DNA from 4 places in the Halalkalibacter krulwichiae genome. Region 1 is predicted to be linked to each of the others. Evidence: a T-box and tRNA genes for the amino acid it is inferred to sense, from the RefSeq annotation. Region 1 holds a T-box; the other regions hold tRNA genes.
What was found. A T-box is a leader RNA that pairs with one kind of tRNA and senses whether it is charged. The one in region 1 lies ahead of BkAM31D_RS16670 (valine--tRNA ligase), so its partner is inferred to be a tRNA-Val.
Positions count from the first base shown of each region.

Region 1 (3,867 bases):
GCAAGACAACTTGAGACCGTGGCTACATGAGCAGCGAACTGTATAGAATCGTTCATTTGTGTTATTAGAATTTAAATAAAGGAGAACGCTCATGGAATTGTTGGATCGGCTCAAGGAGCACTACCTCTGGCAAGAGGTGAGACTGGTTAATGAAGCATTAATAGAAACAGAACATGGTCGAAAAAGGTTGCGCTACTGGTCCGACAGAGCGCTCCTTGATTGGCATATTGGGTGGCGAGATGCCTGCAGTGTCTCGCCTTATATGCTGGCAGACCGAATGATCCGAAACAAAGATCAAAAGGCGGCTATTGAATGGAAAGATGGATGGTTAACTGTTCATGATGAAGTTGATGTAAGTTTTCGAAATCATCAATCGGGAGAAAAAGTGGGGCGGATGATTGCCACAATGGTGAAATATGGCCTTGAAGCAAATCCAGAAGTTACTCCAACAAGCAGGAAGCAGCCGCTTTTTAAACAGCTTGAAGAAAGCGTAGCAACCTTGCAGGAGGATAACCGTATTGTTGTTGAGTCGTTACTTAAAGAATCAGCTTTCCGAATGAAAAAGGCTGAGATGTTGCTGAGCAGCCTGAAGGAAGAACCACGGCCAATCATTGATCCACTGACAGAAGCGAAGTCGTCAAAAATGATCTATGATGTCTTTATTTGGTTTGGATCGACGATCGAGCCTGAACGAGGATATTACTCCATTCGCTGTTATCTGCTTAATTGGTTGAAAGAGAATGGCAAAGAATCATTGAACAAATTAACCGCTGAAATGTTGGAAAATGAAAGCTTCACAAGAGAACAAGCAATACTGCTTCTAGCTGAATGTTTAAAGCCTTACGAATTAGACCTTCTTGTGAAGGAACTAGCGAGTCAATCGACTGACCGCAAGATTAGATCGACAATCAATGACGTGACAAAGGAATGGGAACATTCAAAGACACTTGTTGAAGTATTAAGTACATTGATTGATCAGAAAAAGAAGGTGTTTCAAACATGATGCAAGCACGATCTCCTTATGATTCTGTACTCTTTTATTATGACTTATATCCACAAGCAATCGAGGATTTTGGTAAAGTTAAAAAAGTAACAACCAACCACGGAACTTTTGCGTTAAAAGAAACAACGATGACCCCTGCACAAGCGGATGGATTTATCCATGCTTTACGGAAACTAACGAAGCTAGGTTATACCCATGCGGTACCGGTTTATCCAACGAAGTACGGGGAATACACACTTTTTAACGGAACTCATACGTATTATCTCATGCCGTGGATGGAGCCGTTAGAATATACAGCAAGGGAATCACAGGAGCAGAAGCTTGCTTCTCAGCTTGGTATAATTCATCGTTTAACTGTGAAAACACAGCCATTTGTAAAAGAAAATGTTGATGAGTCTTATCAACAGCTTCTAAGACGCTGGGAAATGAGGAGACTAGAGTTAAACCGTTTTGCTGATGAAGCGGAACGGAAGACATATATGTCTCCGTTTGAATTAACGTTTCTCACACATGCCCATATGCTTGATCAAATGGCCGAAGCAGCAAAAGGTCATTTACAAAAATGGTATGAAACTTGTCTTGAAAAAGAAAAATATCGTACTGTACTTTGTCACGGGAGAATGAATCGTTCTCATGCCTTCTTTAATCGAGAAAATGAACCTTACCTTATTAATTTTGAACGTTCAAGCATTGATACGCCTTCAAGGGATATAGCAAGCTTTTGTCGTTATAGCTTCCGCCATGCCTTTTGGGTTGAAGAAGAAATCTTGCAATGGTTCTATCAATATGAGCGGCACTTGCCACTTTTAGAAGAAGAGAAGCATTTACTATGCGCTTATTTAAACTTCCCAGAACCGATTGCCTTTGCGGTTGATGCCTATTTAGCAAATAAAGGACAACGAGAATTCGAGCATGTCCAACGCCTTGAAAAACGCTTAACGTCAATGCGCAGAGTACAGCGACTGACGCAAAAGCTAATTGTCATAGAAGCAGCTCAACAAACACCGACAGAATAAAGTTCTCTTTCTACTTGAAAGAGAGCTTTTTATTTTTGATTTGTATGATTTAAATGATGCGTAATTTTAACGATAAATAAAAGGCGATCATGAGCGTAAGGAGAACAATATCAAAAGTAGTTGGCAACAGCAAGGTTCTCAGCAATTGAAAACAAATAAGCGGCAAGAAGATTTGGATACAAATTGCTTTAATTTGAAACCAGATTCCTGGACGTTTAGGATGAAAGTGATGATGAAAACGACCAAAACGACGCTTCATTACAGTACCTCCTCTGCAACATTCTTCTACACGGTATGCGAAACCATAGTCTAATGTGTACAATAAAGAAAGAAGTATAAGAAAGAAAAAAATGGGTAATGCTCTTATTGACGAATGAACTCGATTCGGATAGAATATAACCACAATAATATGATTGCGTTGAATAGGAAGAGTAGGATCGGAACCTTTCAGAGAGAGAAATCAGTTGCTGAGAGATTTCTTAAGATGTACGATTTGAATGTCGCCTAGGAGCAGCTTTGCTGAAAATTAATTTTGTTATCAAAGTAAGCTTAGCCGGAGACTGGCCGTTATCAGTTTAAGTGTGCAACAAGGAGCGAGAAGGTCTATTTCTTTTTGTTGCAAACAAAGGTGGTACCGCGAAAGTAACTCTCTTCGTCCTTTGGATGGAGGGGGTTTTTTTATATGCAAAGGGAGGATAACTAATGAGTGAAAAAGAGCAACTAACGATGCCAACGAAATACAACCCGCAGGAAACCGAAGCAAAATGGTATTCCTACTGGCTAGAAGGGAAATTTTTCGAAGCGACGAGCGATGAGTCTAAACAGCCGTATTCGATTGTCATTCCACCCCCTAATGTAACGGGGAAACTACACCTAGGCCATGCTTGGGATACAACTCTTCAAGATATTTTAGCTCGTGTTAAGCGAATGCAGGGCTATGATACGTTATGGCTTCCAGGAATGGACCATGCCGGTATCGCAACTCAAGCAAAAGTAGAAGCAAAATTAAAAGAAGAAGGATTAAGCCGCTATGACCTAGGGCGTGAAAAGTTCTTAGAAAAGTCATGGGAATGGAAAGAAGAATATGCATCTTTCATCCGTAATCAGTGGTCAAAAATGGGTTTGTCTCTTGACTATTCACGTGAGCGTTTTACATTAGACGAGGGTTTATCAAAAGCGGTAAGAGAAGTATTCGTTAAGCTATATGAAAAAGGGTTAATCTATCGCGGCGAATATATAATCAACTGGGATCCACAAACGAAAACAGCCCTATCAGATATTGAAGTTATCTATCAAGATGTTCAAGGGCGTTCTATCATATGAATTACCCGCTTTCAGATGGTAGTGGCCAGATTGAAGTTGCAACAACTCGCCCAGAAACGATGCTTGGTGATACAGCGGTAGCCGTACACCCAGAGGATGACCGTTATAAGCACTTAATTGGAAAAACAGTTACATTACCGATTACGGGACGAGAAATTCCGATTGTTACCGATGACTATGTTGATATGGAATTTGGTTCAGGTGCGGTGAAAATCACACCAGCTCATGACCCGAATGATTTTGAAATTGGAAATCGTCATAATCTTGAGCGAATTCTTGTCATGAATGAAGATGGAACGATGAATGCTAAGGCAGGAAAGTATCAAGGAATGGATCGCTTTGAATGCCGCAAACAAATCGTTAAAGATCTACAAGAAACCGGAGTATTATTCAAAATTGAAGAGCATATGCATTCAGTTGGACACTCTGAGCGTAGTGGAGCAGTCGTAGAACCATACTTATCAACTCAATGGTTTGTAAAAATGCAGCCATTAGCAGATCAGGCAATTGACCTACAAAAGTCAG
Region 1 covers NZ_CP020814.1:3,298,376-3,302,242, reverse strand. Annotated here, with positions in the region: gene BkAM31D_RS16685 (hypothetical protein) at 92-1,003, shown strand; gene ysxE (spore coat protein YsxE) at 1,000-2,019, shown strand; gene BkAM31D_RS16675 (YszA family small membrane protein) at 2,069-2,278, opposite strand; T-box leader at 2,429-2,682, shown strand; partial or broken gene BkAM31D_RS16670 (valine--tRNA ligase) at 2,722-3,867, shown strand, end outside.

Region 2 (3,867 bases), 1.5 Mb from region 1:
TGCAGCGAAGTCAGACCGAGAGGACTGGTGGAGCGCTTAGAAGTGAGAATGCCGGTATGAGTAGCGAGTGAGGGGTGAGAATCCCCTCCGTCGAAAGCCCAAGGTTTCCTGAGGAAGGCTCGTCCGCTCAGGGTCAGTCGGGACCTAAGCCGAGGCCGAAAGGCGTAGGCGATGGACAACAGGTTGAAATTCCTGTACCACCTCCTCACCGTTTGAGCAATGGGGGACGCAGAAAGGTAGGGTAAGCGCGCTGATGGATATGCGCGTCCAAGCAGTTAGGCTGGAAAGTAGGCAAATCCGCTTTCCATAAAGGCTGAGCTGTGATGGCGAGGGAAATATTAGTACCGAAGTTCCTGATCCTACACTGCCTAGAAAAGCCTCTAGCGAGGTGAGAGGTGCCCGTACCGCAAACCGACACAGGTAGGCGAGAAGAGAATTCTAAGACGCTCGGGAGAACTCTCGTTAAGGAACTCGGCAAAATGACCCCGTAACTTCGGGAGAAGGGGTGCTCTATTAGGGTGCAAGCCCGAGAGAGCCGCAGTGAAAAGATCCAAGCGACTGTTTAGCAAAAACACAGGTCTCTGCGAAGCCGCAAGGCGAAGTATAGGGGCTGACACCTGCCCGGTGCTGGAAGGTTAAGAGGAGGGGTTATCCTTTGGGAGAAGCTCTGAATTGAAGCCCCAGTAAACGGCGGCCGTAACTATAACGGTCCTAAGGTAGCGAAATTCCTTGTCGGGTAAGTTCCGACCCGCACGAATGGTGTAACGATTTGGATACTGTCTCAACGAGAGACCCGGTGAAATTATAGTACCTGTGAAGATGCAGGTTACCCGCGACAGGACGGAAAGACCCCATGGAGCTTTACTGTAGCTTGATATTGGATGTTGGTACAGTTTGTACAGGATAGGTAGGAGCCTTGGAAGCGTGAGCGCCAGCTTACGTGGAGGCGTCGGTGGGATACTACCCTGACTGTGCTGACATTCTAACCTCGAGCCGTGATCCGGTTCAGGGACAGTGTCAGGTGGGCAGTTTGACTGGGGCGGTCGCCTCCTAAACAGTAACGGAGGCGCCCAAAGGTTCCCTCAGAATGGTTGGAAATCATTCGTAGAGTGCAAAGGCAAAAGGGAGCTTGACTGCGAGACCTACAAGTCGAGCAGGGACGAAAGTCGGGCTTAGTGATCCGGTGGTTCCGCATGGAAGGGCCATCGCTCAACGGATAAAAGCTACCCTGGGGATAACAGGCTTATCTCCCCCAAGAGTCCACATCGACGGGGAGGTTTGGCACCTCGATGTCGGCTCATCGCATCCTGGGGCTGAAGTAGGTCCCAAGGGTTGGGCTGTTCGCCCATTAAAGCGGTACGCGAGCTGGGTTCAGAACGTCGTGAGACAGTTCGGTCCCTATCCGTCGCGGGCGTAGGAAATTTGAGAGGAGCTGTCCTTAGTACGAGAGGACCGGGATGGACACACCGCTGGTGTACCAGTTGTTCCGCCAGGAGCATAGCTGGGTAGCTACGTGTGGACGGGATAAGTGCTGAAAGCATCTAAGCATGAAGCCCCCTCAAGATGAGATTTCCCATGGAGTTAATCCAGTAAGACCCCTTAGAGATGATGAGGTTGATAGGTCTGGTGTGGAAGCGTGGCGACACGTGGAGCTGACAGATACTAATCGGTCGAGGACTTATCCAATATATTCTTGAGTTTCTATTACGCATTATCTAGTTTTGAGAGAACCATTCTCTTACATAAGTCTGGTGGCGATAGCGAAGAGGTCACACCCGTTCCCATGCCGAACACGGTCGTTAAGCTCTTCTGCGCCGATGGTAGTTGGGGGCTTCCCCCTGTGAGAGTAGGACGTTGCCAGGCCATTATTCCACAGTAGCTCAGTGGTAGAGCAATCGGCTGTTAACCGATCGGTCGTAGGTTCGAGTCCTACCTGTGGAGCCATATTTATGCTTCCATAGCTCAGTCGGTAGAGCACTACCATGGTAAGGTAGGGGTCAGCGGTTCAAGTCCGCTTGGAAGCTCCAGAAGGACCGTCTATACGCCTTCAGTATAAACCTGTAAAGGCGTTTTTTTAATGCTGAAATAGGTTTAAAAACAAACAATTTCCCTTTAAAAAAAGCTTGTTTTTTTCTTTAACTTTAGATATAATATTTTTTGTCAGTTAGTGACATACAAAATGGCCCGTTGGTCAAGCGGTTAAGACACCGCCCTTTCACGGCGGTAACACGGGTTCGAATCCCGTACGGGTCACCATATAACTTTGATTTAATGGAGGATTAGCTCAGCTGGGAGAGCACCTGCCTTACAAGCAGGGGGTCGGCGGTTCGATCCCGTCATCCTCCACCATATATGCCGGCCTAGCTCAATTGGTAGAGCAACTGACTTGTAATCAGTAGGTTGGGGGTTCAAGTCCTCTGGCCGGCATCCTTTATCATGGAGGGGTAGCGAAGTGGCTAAACGCGGCGGACTGTAAATCCGCTCCCTCCGGGTTCGGCGGTTCGAATCCGTCCCCTCCACCATGATTGGGCTATCGCCAAGCGGTAAGGCAACGGATTTTGATTCCGTCATGCGTTGGTTCGAATCCAGCTAGCCCAGCCATTTTAGAGCCATTAGCTCAGTTGGTAGAGCATCTGACTTTTAATCAGAGGGTCGAAGGTTCGAGTCCTTCATGGCTCATTTTTGCTATTTAAAAAGACGCGGAAGTAGTTCAGTGGTAGAACACCACCTTGCCAAGGTGGGGGTCGCGGGTTCGAATCCCGTCTTCCGCTCCATAGTTTGGGGCCTTAGCTCAGCTGGGAGAGCGCCTGCCTTGCACGCAGGAGGTCAGCGGTTCGATCCCGCTAGGCTCCACCAATACATAATAATTCAAACCATAGATAAAACATCTATGGTTTTTTATATGTTTGTTTTTTCTTTATGCCATTTGTTTCTACTCACTAAGTAATCATATTCATTTAAAAGCTGATCTAATTTGTGACTGTATTCCAGCATCTCCTTTGAAATTAAAGAGGTTGTTTTTGATTTTTCATTTAAAAGGTTTCTGTATCGTTCTATATCTTGTATAAGCTGCCTTTTTTGATCCATATTATCCACATCCTTCTAAAGTAGTTACTGTCTAACAAATTTGAGTGAAATATATGCAGTTCAAAGAAGAGTGCTGATCCGTTTTGAATGATGTTATAACAAATTGGTATTAATTTTTTGTTTTTAATTAAGTATTATTTAAATACCCTAATATTTTAAAGTTGAAACAGAAATCATGTTATTATATGTAATAAATGGAAAATGAAACTTTATCGTTTAGTTTTACGTATAAAAGTCAGAACGAGTGTAGGCAGGGATTACTTTATGGATATAATTGTAAAGAGATTGATTAGGGAAGTGAGAAAAGGGAATCAACAAGCTTTCTCAGAAATTGTTGAACTATATAAAGACAAAGTTTTTCAAGTTGCTTATAGAATGGTGGGAAACATGCATGAAGCTCAAGATGTTGCCCAAGAAGCATTTCTTCGAGCGTATACAAACATTGATCGTTTTGATATCAATCGTAAGTTTTCAACTTGGTTATTTAGAATTGCAACGAATGTAGCGATTGATCGACTACGCAAAAAGAAACCAGATTTTTATTTACAGGAAGAAGTAAAAGGGTCCGAAGGTTTAACGTATGAGTCACAATTAGCCGCAAGTGATGATTTGCCAGATGATCAAGTTGTGGCTTTAGAGCGTCAACAGTGGGTTCAGGCTGAGATTAATCAACTCCCGCCTAAATATCGAACAGCTATTATATTAAAATATATTGAAGATCTCTCAATTAATGAGATAAGCGAAATTTTAGATATTCCACCTTCTACTGTTAAGACAAGA
Region 2 covers NZ_CP020814.1:175,424-179,290, forward strand. Annotated here, with positions in the region: rRNA gene BkAM31D_RS00920 (23S ribosomal RNA) at 1-1,686, shown strand, start outside; rRNA gene rrf (5S ribosomal RNA) at 1,748-1,863, shown strand; tRNA gene BkAM31D_RS00930 (tRNA-Asn) at 1,870-1,944, shown strand; tRNA gene BkAM31D_RS00935 (tRNA-Thr) at 1,952-2,027, shown strand; tRNA gene BkAM31D_RS00940 (tRNA-Glu) at 2,182-2,256, shown strand; tRNA gene BkAM31D_RS00945 (tRNA-Val) at 2,274-2,349, shown strand; tRNA gene BkAM31D_RS00950 (tRNA-Thr) at 2,355-2,427, shown strand; tRNA gene BkAM31D_RS00955 (tRNA-Tyr) at 2,439-2,522, shown strand; tRNA gene BkAM31D_RS00960 (tRNA-Gln) at 2,527-2,601, shown strand; tRNA gene BkAM31D_RS00965 (tRNA-Lys) at 2,607-2,679, shown strand; tRNA gene BkAM31D_RS00970 (tRNA-Gly) at 2,700-2,774, shown strand; tRNA gene BkAM31D_RS00975 (tRNA-Ala) at 2,781-2,856, shown strand; gene BkAM31D_RS00980 (aspartyl-phosphate phosphatase Spo0E family protein) at 2,899-3,087, opposite strand; gene sigW (RNA polymerase sigma factor SigW) at 3,352-3,867, shown strand, end outside.
Region 2: it encodes a tRNA-Val, which carries the amino acid that the T-box ahead of BkAM31D_RS16670 (valine--tRNA ligase) is inferred to sense. The anticodon was not compared.

Region 3 (3,867 bases), 1.4 Mb from region 1:
TAACGTTTCATTATTTATCGCTTGCCTAAACACTGCTAGAAAATGGCTCAACTTAGTATCCTTACTCTGTTCTATCTTCCATAATCGTTTCAATAGTTTCTTTCCCTTTTTCATTTTGCTTCTTTAACTCTTCTTCTTTCAAAAAGACATTGTTCATCATTAACTGTTCAAGCTTGCTTTTCACTTCTGTATCTGCTAGAACTCCTTCAAGAGTTGATAACAAGATTTCCCTTACATCTTCTGGTAGACCATTTGGTGCAATGAATAAATAGTTATGGATTAATGAATTCTCTACACCAAATTCACTGATTGTCGGTATGTCTTCAACCTGTTCCACTCTATCTGATGTTGTGAGAGCGAGGATACGTACATTTCCAGCCTCAACATGTTCCTTTGCATCATTTAATGGTGTAACAACGACATCTGAATCACCAGATAACAGGCGTAACATTGCATCATTTCCACCTGTAGCACTTAATAAACCATAGTCTTCTGCTCCAAAATGTTCAGCTACTAAATCCCACCAAAGATGAGTAATTCCCCCTGTTCCAGATGGTGTAACAACAAGCTCACCTTGATTTTCAGCCGCCCAATTACCTAATTCCTCTAATGTTTTCCATTCACTATCAGCACTTACACTAATTGCATTAATATATTCTCCCATTTGTGCTAGTACATCTAGATCTTCCAACCCTGAAATAGCTGCTTCCGTTTGAGCTAATGTGATTTCTACTGCCAATGCTCCTGTACCAACTGTATACCCATCTGCTTTTGACTGAGCAACTTTCACATGACCAAGCACAGTTGCTCCACCTGGTAAATTGTCTACTACGATCGGTACACCTAATTTTTTCGACATTTCTTCAGCTATTAATCGCGTACTTAGATCGGTCACTGAACCTGGTCCAAAAGGAACGACCCAATTTATCGGTTTTTTCGGGAAATCAGATTGCTCACTTGTTGTCTCGGCTTTTGCTTCTGCACCAGTCGTCTCTTGAGTACTTTGATTACACCCTACTAATACGAATAAAAATAATAAGAGGGTTAGCTTCACACTTAATGATATTTGTTTCATCTTCATTCCACCTTTTCTACTTAGGTTAAGATACATAAAAATCATTGCACTCCTCATGAATTGGACAAAATATCTAACAATAGATCTTAGAAAACGTTTACAAAAGTCTCATCTAAACTATCAAAAACGATTCACTACACTCCTTTCAAAAGATTACCACTATGAATATGTTACTAAGATACCACATTTATAATTTTCTGAAAAATACACTTTACATTCCATATTTATATATTTATGATATGAATTAATAGTTAGGTATTGTGTAAAGAATAAGAATCGTCGGACTTCAACATGAAATCTCTTAAACCGACATAGGAAAGGATGTTCTATATGAATATTCGACACCTACGATATTTCACTACGATAGTAGAGGAAGGAAAAATTTCACGAGCAGCTAAGCGATTGCATATGGCTCAACCTCCACTCAGTCAACAATTAAAATTATTAGAGAGTGAATTAGGTGTAACGTTGTTTGAAAGACATACAAGAAAATTAATTATTACAGACGAAGGAAAACTACTTTATAATCGTGCCAAGCAAATATTAGAGTTAATGTCTGGTACTTTAGAGGAAATGAAAGAATTGTCAGAAGGGACGAAAGGTACACTCTCAATTGGCACTATTGCTTCACTTGGAGCCAAATTACTACCAGAGAGAATTCGTAACTTTCAACAACAATATGCAGAAGTTCAATTTCAAGTTTGGGAAGGAGATCCTATTAGGATCATGGAGCTGTTAGAAAATCGAATTATTGAATTAGGAATCGTTCGGTTCCCTATTGATTCGAGTATTTTTAATATGATTCATTTACCCGATGAACCGTTAGTTGTAGCAATGAATCCTAATAGAATTATCGGAAATAATCCAAATACAATTGAATTATCGGAACTAAAAGAAAAACCGTTAATGCTATTACGTAGGCAAAAAGGAACTTCTATGTATAACCAAGATATTTATACAGTTGATATTCTTAAAGATGCTTGCTTAAAAAACGGATTTGAACCTAAAATCATCTGCGAAAGCAGTGATATAATGACATTATTAATTTGGGCAAATCATGATATTGGAATTACAATTGTCCCAAAATCAGCAATCAATCTAATTCCAAACACCGAACTTTTTTTTAAGGAAATTATAAATCCAACGATTATGGCTAGGCCCTCCGCACTTATCTGGTTAAAAGACCGTTATCTCTCCCAGGCATCAAGAAGATTCATGGAATATTTTCCGATAGATCAGACGAATTTAAAAGATTCTACATATTAAAAAAGACAATCCATTGGATTGTCTTTTTTCTGCCTGGCAACGTCCTACTCTCACAGGGGGAAGCCCCCAACTACCATCGGCGCAAAAGAGCTTAACGACCGTGTTCGGCATGGGAACGGGTGTGACCTCTTTGCTATTGCCACCAGACCTATCAAATTTATTATCACTCATTAAATATTAATGGTGCGGGTGAAGGGAGTCGAACCCCCACGTCATAAGACACTAGATCCTAAGTCTAGCGCGTCTGCCAATTCCGCCACACCCGCAAATATAATATTAAAATGGTGAGCCATGAAGGACTCGAACCTTCGACCCTCTGATTAAAAGTCAGATGCTCTACCAACTGAGCTAATGGCTCGTAGAATATACAATGAAGTATTTCATGTAGCTTACGGACGATGTTGCGCTCTGTCGTCTCCCCTGTTCCTTCCTCTTCTAGTCTAAGCTTCGTAGACTGCTGTGTCGGAACAACTCAAAGGTCTTAAATAAGTGGTGCCGGCCAGAGGACTTGAACCCCCAACCTACTGATTACAAGTCAGTTGCTCTACCAATTGAGCTAGGCCGGCATAATGGTGGAGGATGACGGGATCGAACCGCCGACCCCCTGCTTGTAAGGCAGGTGCTCTCCCAGCTGAGCTAATCCTCCAACATTTTATGGTGACCCGTACGGGATTCGAACCCGTGTTACCGCCGTGAAAGGGCGGTGTCTTAACCGCTTGACCAACGGGCCATAGTAGCTTGTCTTGTCTATGGCGGAGAAGGAGGGATTTGAACCCTCGCGCCGCGTAAACGACCTACACCCTTAGCAGGGGCGCCTCTTCAGCCACTTGAGTACTTCTCCTAGTAATCACAATTCTAATGTGAATATGGTGGGCCTAAGTGGACTCGAACCACCGACCTCACGCTTATCAGGCGTGCGCTCTAACCAGCTGAGCTATAGGCCCATATTCAATATTGGAGCGGGTGATGAGAATCGAACTCACGACATCAGCTTGGAAGGCTGAGGTTTTACCACTAAACTACACCCGCATATTAAAATGTCATGGTCGGGAAGACAGGATTTGAACCTGCGACCCCCTGGTCCCAAACCAGGTGCTCTACCAAGCTGAGCCACTTCCCGTAAAGGCGCGCCCTGAGAGATTCGAACTCCCGACCTTTTGATTCGTAGTCAAACACTCTATCCAGCTGAGCTAAGGGCGCTTATAAATATGGTGCCGAGGGCCGGACTTGAACCGGCACGGTAGTCACCTACCGCAGGATTTTAAGTCCTGTGTGTCTGCCAATTCCACCACCCCGGCATGGTAGAAACGAATAATATGGAGGCGGTACCCGGATTTGAACCGGGGATAAAGGTTTTGCAGACCCGTGCCTTACCACTTGGCTATACCGCCATTATTTAAGAGCGGAAGACGAGATTCGAACTCGCGACCCCCACCTTGGCAAGGTGGTGTTCTACCACTGAACTACTTCCGCATTGGCTGGGCTAGGAGGATTCGAACCTCCGCATGACGGAATCAAAATCCGTT
Region 3 covers NZ_CP020814.1:1,887,796-1,891,662, reverse strand. Annotated here, with positions in the region: gene BkAM31D_RS09485 (tripartite tricarboxylate transporter substrate binding protein) at 62-1,075, opposite strand; gene BkAM31D_RS09480 (LysR family transcriptional regulator) at 1,406-2,341, shown strand; rRNA gene rrf (5S ribosomal RNA) at 2,373-2,488, opposite strand; tRNA gene BkAM31D_RS09470 (tRNA-Leu) at 2,523-2,607, opposite strand; tRNA gene BkAM31D_RS09465 (tRNA-Lys) at 2,624-2,699, opposite strand; tRNA gene BkAM31D_RS09460 (tRNA-Thr) at 2,832-2,907, opposite strand; tRNA gene BkAM31D_RS09455 (tRNA-Val) at 2,912-2,987, opposite strand; tRNA gene BkAM31D_RS09450 (tRNA-Glu) at 2,997-3,071, opposite strand; tRNA gene BkAM31D_RS09445 (tRNA-Ser) at 3,092-3,182, opposite strand; tRNA gene BkAM31D_RS09440 (tRNA-Ile) at 3,209-3,285, opposite strand; tRNA gene BkAM31D_RS09435 (tRNA-Gly) at 3,297-3,370, opposite strand; tRNA gene BkAM31D_RS09430 (tRNA-Pro) at 3,385-3,461, opposite strand; tRNA gene BkAM31D_RS09425 (tRNA-Arg) at 3,468-3,541, opposite strand; tRNA gene BkAM31D_RS09420 (tRNA-Leu) at 3,551-3,639, opposite strand; tRNA gene BkAM31D_RS09415 (tRNA-Cys) at 3,659-3,732, opposite strand; tRNA gene BkAM31D_RS09410 (tRNA-Gly) at 3,743-3,814, opposite strand; tRNA gene BkAM31D_RS09405 (tRNA-Gln) at 3,817-3,867, opposite strand, start outside.
Region 3: it encodes a tRNA-Val, which carries the amino acid that the T-box ahead of BkAM31D_RS16670 (valine--tRNA ligase) is inferred to sense. The anticodon was not compared.

Region 4 (3,867 bases), 1.6 Mb from region 1:
TTTTTTCAGAGAACTTAAGGCAATTGCTTCTGCAACCGCCAATGAAAGATAAAACCGTTCTTGGGGTTGACCCAGCTTACAGAACAGGTTGTAAATTAGCTGTAGTTGATGCAACAGGTAAAGTTCTCGATATTGCGGTTATCTATCCAACACCACCGAGAAATGAGGTCGAAAAATCAGCTGTAGTTGTTAAAGAGTTAATTAACAAACATTCAGTTGAAATGATTGCCGTTGGGAACGGGACAGCATCGAGAGAGACTGAACAATTCATTGCCGATGTCATTAAACAGCTTGACGAATCAATTTATTATTTAATTGTCAATGAGGCTGGAGCAAGTGTGTACTCGGCTTCTGAGCTGGGAAGGGAAGAATTCCCTGATTTGAAAGTTGAGGAAAGGAGTGCTGTGTCAATTGCAAGACGCCTACAAGATCCGTTAGCTGAATTAGTGAAAATTGACCCTAAATCCGTTGGGGTAGGTCAGTACCAACATGATGTCTCGCAAAAAAGATTAAATGAGCAGTTAACCTTTGTGGTGGAAACAGCTGTTAACCAAGTTGGTGTGAATGTTAATACGGCTTCAAGTTCATTGTTGCAGTATGTAGCTGGACTATCAAAGGCTGTCGCCAATAATATAGTCAAGCGTCGTGAGGAAGAAGGACGATTTACAGACCGGAAGCAGTTGAAAAAAATTCCTAGGCTCGGAGCGAAAACATATGAGCAAGCAATTGGCTTCCTGAGAATTCAAGAGGGTGATCATCCTTTGGATGCAACGGCTATTCACCCTGAAAGTTATAACGAAGCAGAGAAGTTGTTAAAACAAATTGGTGCAACTGTTGAAGAGATAGGATCAGAAAGAGTAAGGGAGTTATTGCAGAACATTGACGTATCGGGTTTGGCATCAGAGTTAGAAGTAGGTGTACCAACATTAAAGGATATGATCGATAATCTCATGCGTCCGGCACGTGATCCGCGTGACGAAGTAGCCAAGCCATTACTTAAACAAGATGTACTTAAAATGGAAGATTTACAAGTTGGGATGGAGTTACAAGGGACAGTTCGAAATGTGGTTGATTTCGGTGCCTTTGTTGACATTGGAGTGAAGCAAGATGGGCTTGTCCATATTTCTAAATTAACAAACCGTTTCATCAAGCACCCTTTAGAAGTCGTAACGGTAGGAGAGATCGTAACCGTTTGGGTAGAGCAAGTCGATATACAAAAAGGAAGAGTTTCTCTAACGATGAAAAAAACGGAGATGCAAACTGTTTCGTCATAGAATTTGTTAATAATGTATTAAAGTAAGAAGATTGAGGAAGCGTGACGTGTGTTAAATTGTTATTTAGCAACCTCAATCTTCTTCGTTATACTTAAGTTTGGACTTCTAATGATTCTCTTTCTTTATAATAGAACCAGCATTGATTCAGGACTCTAATTTGATAACGGTCTTTTTCTAAATAAGCTTGCTTTAACTGTTGTCTTAGCCATTTAGGCATAGGCAAACAACTCCTTAACGACTTTCGGGATTTAGATTATTATATGAATGAAGGTTTGTCATAGTTGAAGGATTGGTGAAGATTTATGAACGGGAATCATAATCCCATGACGAATAAGCAGTTACAAAAATTGGTGGAGTGTATTTCGGAAGAGTATTTTAAGATACCTTTTTTGCATGAAGCTACTTTTAACAATAGATTACGTACGACTGGAGGGCGTTACTTACTTAGAAGCCACAATATTGAGATTAACCCTAAGCAGTTAATCTATTTTGGAAAAGATGCGTTAGTGGGAATCATTAAGCATGAACTTTGTCACTATCACCTCCATCTTCAAGGTAAGGGGTATCAGCATCGCGATAATGACTTTAAAGATTTAATGATGAAGCTTGGTGCACCTAGATTTTGTGAAACAATTCCGGGAACAAAGAACTCTACTACGAGTAACCACCGGTATCAATGCACGGTTTGTGGGCTGGAGTATAATCGTAAACGTAAAATTGATATTAGACGATATGTTTGTGGAAAATGTAAAAGTAAGTTGAAAAAAATTTAAAAATAGACTTGCGTTTTTCAAAAAGTGTATGCTATATTATAGAAGTCGCTAATGAGTCAGCTGAACAAAAAGTTGATAAGCTTCTAGTGATGTGTTTTAATATTCCAAGTCGTTATAATATTCCACAGTAGCTCAGTGGTAGAGCAATCGGCTGTTAACCGATCGGTCGTAGGTTCGAGTCCTACCTGTGGAGCCAAGGAGAAGTACTCAAGTGGCTGAAGAGGCGCCCCTGCTAAGGGTGTAGGTCGTTTACGCGGCGCGAGGGTTCAAATCCCTCCTTCTCCGCCATTTTTAAATGGCCCGTTGGTCAAGCGGTTAAGACACCGCCCTTTCACGGCGGTAACACGGGTTCGAATCCCGTACGGGTCACCATTCTAGTAATATAGTTAACAGCAAAGTGGAGGATTAGCTCAGCTGGGAGAGCACCTGCCTTACAAGCAGGGGGTCGGCGGTTCGATCCCGTCATCCTCCACCATATATTTTGGTCCGGTAGTTCAGTTGGTTAGAATGCCTGCCTGTCACGCAGGAGGTCGCGGGTTCGAGTCCCGTCCGGACCGCCATTCATCTTTGCGGGTGTGGCGGAATTGGCAGACGCGCTAGACTTAGGATCTAGTGTCTTATGACGTGGGGGTTCGACTCCCTTCACCCGCACTTTTGTTGATTATAATTTGTTGGTGCTAACGCGGTTGTGGCGGAATGGCAGACGCGCTAGGTTGAGGGCCTAGTGGGGGTTGACCCCGTGGAGGTTCGAGTCCTCTCAACCGCACCAAATGTTGTTTGGTATCTATTCAAACGGGAAGTGGCTCAGCTTGGTAGAGCACCTGGTTTGGGACCAGGGGGTCGCAGGTTCAAATCCTGTCTTCCCGACCATCTTTTATATGCGGGTGTAGTTTAGTGGTAAAACCTCAGCCTTCCAAGCTGATGTCGTGAGTTCGATTCTCATCACCCGCTCCAATTTCATAATTGAAGATAGATTCTTTTTTTATGTCTTCTTTTGGGCCTGTAGCTCAGCTGGTTAGAGCGCACGCCTGATAAGCGTGAGGTCGGTGGTTCGAGTCCACTCAGGCCCACCAAAAAAAGTTCTTGACCTTTTAAAGGTTTGATAGTATCATTTTAAAAGTCGCTAATGAGCGGCGTCGAGTTCTTTGAAAACTGAACAAAAGCCAAGCGAAAAGAGATACATGATATCTCGTCAAAGAAATTTACCCGATAGGGCAAATTTCACCTTAAATTTTTTATTGAGCTAATCAGCTTACCATTTTTATGGAGAGTTTGATCCTGGCTCAGGACGAACGCTGGCGGCGTGCCTAATACATGCAAGTCGAGCGGACTAATTAAGAGCTTGCTCTTAATTAGTTAGCGGCGGACGGGTGAGTAACACGTGGGCAACCTGCCCTGTAGACTGGGATAACATCGAGAAATCGGTGCTAATACCGGATAATATCTGAGACCTCATGGTCTTAGACTAAAAGATGGCTCCGGCTATCACTGCAGGATGGGCCCGCGGCGCATTAGCTAGTTGGTAAGGTAATGGCTTACCAAGGCGACGATGCGTAGCCGACCTGAGAGGGTGATCGGCCACACTGGGACTGAGACACGGCCCAGACTCCTACGGGAGGCAGCAGTAGGGAATCTTCCGCAATGGACGAAAGTCTGACGGAGCAACGCCGCGTGAGTGATGAAGGATTTCGGTTCGTAAAGCTCTGTTGTTAGGGAAGAACAAGTATCGTTCGAATAGGGCGGTACCTTGACGGTACCTAACCAGAAAGCCACGGCTAACTACGTGCCAGCAGCCGCGGTAATACGTAGGTGGCAAGCGT
Region 4 covers NZ_CP020814.1:240,143-244,009, forward strand. Annotated here, with positions in the region: gene BkAM31D_RS01280 (Tex family protein) at 1-1,274, shown strand, start outside; gene cmpA (cortex morphogenetic protein CmpA) at 1,366-1,491, opposite strand; gene BkAM31D_RS01290 (SprT family protein) at 1,598-2,047, shown strand; tRNA gene BkAM31D_RS01295 (tRNA-Asn) at 2,169-2,243, shown strand; tRNA gene BkAM31D_RS01300 (tRNA-Ser) at 2,245-2,335, shown strand; tRNA gene BkAM31D_RS01305 (tRNA-Glu) at 2,345-2,419, shown strand; tRNA gene BkAM31D_RS01310 (tRNA-Val) at 2,447-2,522, shown strand; tRNA gene BkAM31D_RS01315 (tRNA-Asp) at 2,531-2,607, shown strand; tRNA gene BkAM31D_RS01320 (tRNA-Leu) at 2,617-2,698, shown strand; tRNA gene BkAM31D_RS01325 (tRNA-Leu) at 2,730-2,816, shown strand; tRNA gene BkAM31D_RS01330 (tRNA-Pro) at 2,841-2,917, shown strand; tRNA gene BkAM31D_RS01335 (tRNA-Gly) at 2,928-3,001, shown strand; tRNA gene BkAM31D_RS01340 (tRNA-Ile) at 3,044-3,120, shown strand; rRNA gene BkAM31D_RS01345 (16S ribosomal RNA) at 3,308-3,867, shown strand, end outside.
Region 4: it encodes a tRNA-Val, which carries the amino acid that the T-box ahead of BkAM31D_RS16670 (valine--tRNA ligase) is inferred to sense. The anticodon was not compared.